Regions from separate parts of the Streptomyces sp. SP17BM10 genome, predicted to be linked through region 2. Evidence: riboswitches for the same ligand, from Rfam matches in the RefSeq annotation. Region 2 holds a riboswitch; the other holds the start of a gene.
What was found. A riboswitch is a leader RNA that binds a small molecule or an ion and turns the genes downstream of it on or off. The one in region 2 is predicted to bind magnesium.

Region 1: another riboswitch for magnesium. It lies ahead of PUR71_RS26320 (NRAMP family divalent metal transporter); the one in region 2 lies ahead of PUR71_RS11280 (magnesium transporter MgtE N-terminal domain-containing protein).

What each region holds. Positions count from the first base shown of each region.
Region 1 covers NZ_JAQYXB010000623.1:406,597-410,516, forward strand. The annotation lists gene PUR71_RS26315 (MgtC/SapB family protein) at 1-179, opposite strand, end outside; gene PUR71_RS26320 (NRAMP family divalent metal transporter) at 289-1,935, opposite strand; M-box (ykoK) riboswitch at 2,358-2,531, opposite strand; gene PUR71_RS26325 (BlaI/MecI/CopY family transcriptional regulator) at 2,707-3,078, shown strand; gene PUR71_RS26330 (M56 family metallopeptidase) at 3,075-3,920, shown strand, end outside.
Region 2 covers NZ_JAQYXB010000529.1:57,307-61,226, reverse strand. The annotation lists gene PUR71_RS11285 (NRAMP family divalent metal transporter) at 1-422, opposite strand, end outside; gene PUR71_RS11280 (magnesium transporter MgtE N-terminal domain-containing protein) at 419-1,786, opposite strand; M-box (ykoK) riboswitch at 2,100-2,279, opposite strand; gene PUR71_RS11275 (DUF7873 family protein) at 2,834-3,565, opposite strand; gene PUR71_RS11270 (serine/threonine-protein kinase) at 3,699-3,920, shown strand, end outside.

The DNA.
Region 1 (3,920 bases), on a different contig from region 2:
CCGGTGTCGCCGACGGCCTCGCTGTAGAGGACGAACAGGGTGGCGCCGGCGGCGACCAGGGCGTTGGTGCGCAGGCCGGCCATCCGGGCGCGCCACTGGCGTTCGACGCCGATCAGGGCGCCGCAGGCGACGCCGGTGGCCAGCCGGACCAGGAACTCGACGGTGGTCAGGGTGTGCACGGCGGCACCTCCTTCAGGGAGACGGCGGGGAGACGGCGGAGCGGAAGCGGAGCGGACGGGTGGCGGGTCCTCAGCCCGCCGCCCGTCCGTTCGGCGGGTGTCCGGTGGCTCAGTGCCCCAGGGCGGTCTGGACGACCTTGATGATGACCATGATCATCGCAATCAGGAGGTAGGCGCGCAGGGCGCCCATGCCGACCTTGCGGGCGGTGGACACGACCGGCTTCTCCAGGGTCTCGAGCGGGGGCATCCGCCAGTTCTCCCGGCCGGTGCGGTCGATCGGGTCCTCCTTGGTGGCCGTGCGGCCGGAGGTGAAGGAGTACCCGGCGACCAGCACGCCCGCCACGCCGCAGCCGGCCATGATCCAGAGGATCGCCTCCGAGCTGATGTCCGGCCAGACCACGGCGGCGGTCAGGATGAGCGACAGCATGACCAGCACGCCGACCACGGCCGCGGTGAAGGCGTTCGTCTTCGGGCCGTTGACCCACGGGCCGAGGACGGCCTTGTCGTTGCAGAGCAGCAGCAGGAAGACCGTCGCGGAGGGCAGCAGCACGCCGGCGAGCACCTGGACGAACTGCGTCATCAGGCCCTGGGTGTACTCGGTGGACAGCAGGGTGATACCCGCGGCGGTGACCACCAGGCCCGCGTAGATCCCGTAGAAGCCCTTCGCGCCCTTCACGCCGCGGTGCAGCGAGTGCTTGATGCCGAAGACGTCGCCGACGGCGTAGGCGGTGGAGAGCGAGACCGCGAAGGCCCCGATGATCGAGGCGTCCAGCAGGGCGATGGCGAACAGCACGCCCGCCAGGTGGCCGGCCTTGTCCTCGATGCCCTTGGCCACGTCGGCCGCGCTGGTGAACTGGCCGAAGCCGTCGGTGCCCGCGAACGCGGCGGCGGTGAAGCCCATCATCGCGGCGGCGCCGACGATGACCACCGCGATGCCGATCCACAGGTCGATCTTCTCGTACCTCATGAAACGCGGGGTGATGCGCTTGTCGATGACGTACGACTGCTGGAAGAACAGCTGCCAGGGGGCGACGGTGGTGCCGACGATGGAGATGATCACCAGCATGACGGCCGCGAGCTGGCCCGAGCCGCCCGGCATGCTCGGCACCACGAAGTCGTGGGCCATCCGCGAGGTCTTCGGGTGGACCAGGAAGTAGATCGGCACCAGCAGCAGCGAGCCGACGCACAGCGTGACGGCCACCCGCTCGAAGCGCTGGAAGGAGCCGGTGAACGCCGAGGCGATGATGATCGCGGCGGCCAGGACCACCGAGGCGGCCTTCGGCAGGCCGAGGTAGCCGGCCGCGAGGGTGACGCCGATGAACTCGGTCACCAGGGTGAGGGCGTTGAGCAGGAACAGGTCGACGACGCTGAACGCGCCCCAGAACCTGCCGAAGCGCTCCAGGATCAGCCGCGCGTGGCCGACGCCGGTGACGGCGCCCAGGCGCAGCACCATCTCCTGGTTCACGTACAGCACGGGGATCAGCATCAGCAGGGTCCACAGCAGCTGGGTGCCGTAGTTCTGGCCGGCCTGCCCGTAGGTGGAGAAGGCGCCGGCGTCGTTGTCGCCGACCATGACGATCAGGCCGGGGCCGATGATCGCCAGCAGTGTCTTCAGGCGCACCGACAGGCCCCGGCGGGGCGCGTCGTCGTCCAGCCTGATGGTGCCGAGGGCACCCTTGATGTCACCGACGTGCGCGTCGTCCAGCACCGCGCCGCGGGCGGCCGGGACCTTCGGGTCGAGCATGACGTTCGCCATGGTGGATCCTCCCCGCCCCCTGCCTTGAGGGGGCCTTCAGGGGGCACGCAGCAGTAATCCTCCCTGCGGACGGGCACGGCGCCGGGCCGCACGGCGGCGCGAGCCGGCGCGGGGCCGGGCTCGGTCATCGTGTGGACATGACGGTGCGTCACTTCACGACGGCGCGTCAGTTCCCTTGCTTCATGGGACGGTTGCACCAGGGCATGGTCGAGCGGCCTCGGATGCAGGGAGCAGCGCGTGGTGAGCGTTCGCAGGAAAGGTTGTTACCGCGTGCCGGAGGTGTACGAGAGCATGCGGGGATAGGGGCAACTGTGGCCCGGACTACTGCAGTCCATGTTTCTCGCCTCCTCCCGGCCGGGGGCGCACCGACTGTGCGCCGCGTCGCGACACGGCAAGGAGCGGACCGACCCCCTGACGGAACCGGTACACCCCAACTCGTCAGAGCTTTGGCACTCCACGGCGTAATCCCCGCCCGGGGGAAGCCACTTGGGATCAACCCTTAACTCGGGAAGATCTGTCCTGAACCTGGGCGTCTCTCGACGTCGTCGGGTCAGTGGCCTGTGTCCGTGAAGACGCCTCACCGAACGAGGTGCCTCTTCAAACCTCCAGAAGCATAGCCCCTCCCCGAGCACCGCAGGATGCTTTTCCTACGATCTTCGACACCTTTGTAGAACCGTGACCGGACATCCGTCCGAACCACCGACCGCCGACCGGGGCCGTACCATGGGCGCCGTTCCGGACGGGGACGGCGAGGAAGGGAAACGGGCGGTGCTGCGCGGGTTCGGCGATCTTGAGGCCGAGATCATGGACCGTCTCTGGTCCTGGGGCCGGCCGGCCACGGTGCGCGAGGTGGTCGACGACCTCCGGCAGAAGCGGCCGGTCGCCTACACCACCGTGACGACGGTGGCCGACATCCTCCACACCAAGGGCTGGCTGCGCCGGGACAAGGTCGGCCGCGCCTGGGTGTACGAGCCGACCTGCACGCGCGAGGCGTACACCGCCCGGCTCATGCACCAGGCGCTGGAGACCACCGCGGACCGCACCGGCGCGCTCCTGCACTTCGTCGACGCCATGAGCGGCGACGAGGCCGGCGCGCTGCTGGCCGCCCTGGAACAGGTGAAGGCCCGGGACGACGAGCGGTGACCCTCGCACTGCTCGGCCTCTACCTGGTCGCGGCCGGTCTCGCGCTGCCCCGCCGGCTGGCCGGCTCCGCCCGGCTCCAGGCGCACCCGGTGGCGGGCACCGCCCTGTGGCTGGCGCTGATGGCCTCCTTCCTCGTCGCGCTGCTGCTCGCCGCCCACCACGCCGTCGAGCCGTTCGCCCACGAGCCCGCGGGGCTGCTCGGGCTCGTCCCGCACGCCGAACCGGCCCGGCCGCTGGCCCCGCACACCCACGACGGGTGGCTCCTCACCGCCGGGGCCGCGGGGCTCGCCGCGGTGGTGGCCGCCGTCGGGGCGCGAGCCGGCCGGGCACGACGCCGGCACCGGGCGGTGCTGGACGTCGTCGCGGTGCGCGACCGGCGCTGGAACGCGCTGGTGCTGGAGCACGCCCACCCGACCGTCTACTGCCTGCCCGGACGCCGCAGCCGGGTCGTGGTCTCGCGCGGCGCCCTGGAACTCCTCGACGAGCGCCAGCTCGCCGCCGCCGTCGCGCACGAGCGCGAGCACATCCGCGGGCGCCACCATCTGCTCCGACTCCCGGCCGACGCCTTCGCGCTCCTCCTCGGCCGCCTGCCGCTGGCCCGCCTGGGCCGGGCCGAGGTGGCGCTGCTGCTGGAGATGGCGGCCGACGACGCGGCGCTCGCCCGGGTCTCGCGCAGCGAACTCGCCTCCGCGCTCTGCGCCCTGGCCACCTCGCCGGCGCCCCCGGGCGGCTCCCTCGGGGTCGCGGCCACCGGGGTGCTCACCCGGGTGCGGCGGCTGGCGCGCCCCGGGGGCGGCCTCCGCCGGCGCCGAGCGGCCTGGTGGGCCGGGGTGGTGGCGATC
Region 2 (3,920 bases):
TCGAAGGCGGCGCCGATCCCGGCGAACTCGCTGACGACCAGCCCGGTGTTGGCCAGCAGCAGGCAGAACACCGCGAGCGCCGTGAGCCGGAGGCTGAACTGCTCGCGGATGAGCGCGCCGAGGCCCTTGCCGGTGTGCGCGCCGAGCCGGACGGCCATCTCCTGCACCATCACCAGGGCGAGGGTGACGAGCACCATGAAGAACAGCGTTCCGTACGTGAACTGCGAGCCGGCACTGGCGTAGGTGGCGATCCCGGCCGCGTCGTTGCCGGCGTTCGCCGCGACCAGCCCGGGGCCGGCCACCATCGCGACGGCGGCGATGCGCCGCAACCCCCGTCGGCGTCCGGGCGCGGCGGCGGACGACCGCGCCTCCTCGGGAGCGGACGCGTCGGCGTCGGGGCGGGTGTCGAGGTCGCGGGTCACTTGAGGAGCCTCCGGAAGTGCAGGCGCCCGCGCTCGGGGAGCAGCGAGTCGAGGATGTCGTCGGCCAGGACCCGGCCGAGGGGGCGGTCGGTGTCGTCGACCACGAGCAGGGAGGTGGCGCGGGCGGCGACCAGGTGGTGGGCGGCCTCGGCGAGGCGGGTGTCGGGGCTGACGGTCACCGGGGGGCCGAACTGGGCGCGCCAGGCGACCAGGTCGGCGACGACGGTGGTGTCCTCGGCGACGGTGAGGTCGAACAGCGGGATGTCGCCGATGAGCACGCCGTCGTCGTCGAGGACGGTCACCGCGTCGATGTCGGTGCGGTGTTCGGCCTGCGCGGCGAGTTCGGCGCGCACCTCGCCGACGGTCCGGGCGGGGCGGGTGGTGACCAGCAGGGTGGTCATCGCGCCGCCGGCGGTGCCCTCGCGGTGGGTGAGCAGCGAGCGGAGTTCGGCGGCCTCGGGCTCGGGCATCCGGGCCAGGAGGTTCTCGCGCTCGCCCGGGTTCAGGTCGCGCAGGGCGTCGGCGGCCTCGTCGGGCTCCATCTCGTCGACGAGCCGGGCGGCGTGCTCGGGCGGCGCCTCGCGCAGGAGGTTCTCCAGCTCGGCGGGCTCCATCTCCTCCAGCGCGTCGGCCGCGTGCTCCGGCTCCAGCCAGCCGAGCAGCTGCTGGCGCTCGTGGCGGCCGAGGTCCTCCAGGATGTCGGCGAGGTCGGCCGGGCGCAGCCGGTGCAGCGCCGAGCGGGAGGCGCGCAGGCGCACCTCGGCGGGGCCGTGGGTGGCCTGCTCGCCGAAGGGGGCGACGGACTGCCAGTCCAGGACGCCGTCGGGGGTGGGGCGGATCTGCCACCGGCGGGGGCCGAGGCGGCGCAGGAGGGTGGGCAGCGAGACGTCGACGCCGACCAGGACGGTGCGGGCGGCCAGCGGGGCGAGGTAGAGGTCGGCGGCGCGGGTGACCTGGACGCCGTCGACGTCGACGAGCTGGTGGTCCATCACGTCGCGGGCCAGCAGTACCTCGCCGGGCCTGCGGTTGAACTCGCGCAGGTCGACGCGGGAGGTGCGCAGCCGGACCCCGCAGGTGTGGATCCGCTCGACGGCGGTGGCCGCGATGAAGGCGCGGCGGCGTCCTATGCGGATGATCAGACCGGTGACGGGCGGGTAGGGCTCCGGTCCGTAGAGGCGGGCGACGACGTCGACGACGCGGCCCACCTCCTCGCCGGCCTGGTTGGTGACCGGTCCGCCGACCAGCCCGGCGAGCGAGACGAGCGACGAACGGACGGCCTTGGTGACGGTGGTGCGGCGCTCGGCCTCGACGGTGCGGTCGCGAAGGCGCGCCGTGGCGGAAGAGAACAGCGTGGTGGTGGCCATGGAGAAAACCCCCCTCGCCCCGGCAGGACGGGGCATCGGGCCGCCCGGTGGCATGCCACTGCCAACCCTGACCGCAGGCGTCACCGGGCGCGCGCAGGGGCCTCCGGCGTCACACGGACGCGAGGGGGCGGGCGGAGCGGACCCGGCGGGGTCAGGGAAGGAGGAGCCGCCTGGAGCAGCGGAAGAAGGACAGCGGGAACGAAACGGTGGAGGGCCGACTATGGCCAGGACTTCCGTCCATCACGCCCCCTCCCGATCTCGGCCGCGATCCGTCGCGCGGCGGCAAGGCAGGGGTAGGCGGACGTCGCCGTCCGGTGCACCCCAACTCGTCAGAGCTTTGGCACTCCACGGCGTGTCCCCGGCCGGTCCCGGCGGGGAAGCCACTTGGGGTCACCCCTTGGGCCGGGGAGACCTGTCCTGATCCGGAGCGTCTCTCGACGGGTGGGATCAGTGGCCTGTGTCCGTGAAGACGCCTCACCGAACGAGGTGTCCTATCGAATGCTTGACAGGATAGGGCCTCGTCCTCCTCCGGGCACAACCCTTGACCTGAGCTTGACCTCGCTCCGACCAGCGGGGGAGCCGGCGGGCGCGCACCAGGGCGCGTCCCGCGCAGGCGCGCGCGGGTGCCGGGGAGGCGAGAGGACCCGGGAGCGTAGCCTGCTCCCGGGCCCCTTTGTGCCGCCCAATTGCTCACACCGGCACGTTTAAGGGCCGCGGATCACTTTGAAACCGACGCGTTCTGCCGTTGAACTACCGTGCCACGGAGCGGCACAGGCAGGACTTGAACCTGCATTCGTCGATGGTCGTCCGCACCCGGTCGATCCGGTGTTCGGCGGCGAATGCTGAGACTGGAGCGGGAGTCTGAGTTTGACGGGGCTTGCCTCTGCCGCTTGGGCTACCCCGGCCCGTGGTGCCGGGGGGAGGATTCGAACCTCCACTGTGACCCCTGGTCAGCTTCAACGTCAGTGTCAGCCTTTTCGCGCCGGGCGACGCGTGAGGCGCACGCCCGGTGCACCCGCCCGGCTCCCCGGGCGGGCGATCTGGGGGCTACCCGAACAGGTAGCCGAAGACGGCGTCGCCGACGCGCTGGTCGGTGACGTCCACGGCGTTGGCCTCCTCACGGGCGAACTTGACCGCCTGCTGGAGCTTCTCCACCCGCTCGGCGAGCTCGTTCACGCGCCGGGCCGGCAGGGCGCCGGAGAACTTCACGGTCGTCCAGTACCCGACCGGGACGTCCTCGTAGTAGACCTCGACCTGGGCCGGGTGCTTCTCGGTGGCCTCGGCCTTGACGTGGTTGCGCGGCACCTTCCTGGTGCGGATGGTGCGCACCGGCTCGGTCTTCCAGGAGTCGGTGGACGGGTCGAGGTTCCACGACTCGGAGGCGTCCAGCACCGGGAGCTTCCGCACGAAGGTGAACAGGTCGGTGAGCTGCTTCTCCAGGAAGAGCAGGTACGGGACGGGCACCTCGGCGAGCAGCACACGGCCGTCGACCACCACGTCGGCGCGGGCGCCGAGGTTGGCCCAGTCCTTGGTGGCCGTCACGTCGAACAGCCGGGTGAGCGTCGTCGCGGTGGACCGCAGGACGTCCTCGGCCTTGAGCTGCACCCGGGTCGACTCCGGCGGGAGCTGCTCGCCCTCCTCGTCCTTGGGCTGGTAGGTGCGGGAGATCCCGGCCAGCAGCGCGGGCTTCTGCAGGTCCTGGTGGGCCTGGGTCAGCTCCTGGAAGGACTTGGACTTGACGCCTTTTTCGACGGCGATGATCTGGTTCAGCTTTGCCACGCCGAGGACGCTAGCAGTCCCGAACTGACGCGCGATACCCAATTCCTGACCAAGTGGCGTCGCGGGGACCACGCGTGCCGGTCCTTGCCGCGGCGTGTCCACGGACAGGGGCGCGGCACTAAGGTATGGGCCCGTGACAGCATCGAACGGGGCAGTGGTCGGGGGCCGGTACCGTCTCCACGACCTCATCGGACAGGGCGGCATGGGCCGCGTGTGGAGGGGGCGGGACGAGACCCTCGGGCGGGACGTCGCCGTGAAGGAGGTGCTCCTGCCGGACGGCGTCGACGACGAGCACCGCGAGCAGCTCCTGCAGCGCACGCTGCGCGAGGCGCTCGCCGCCGCGCGGCTCAACCAC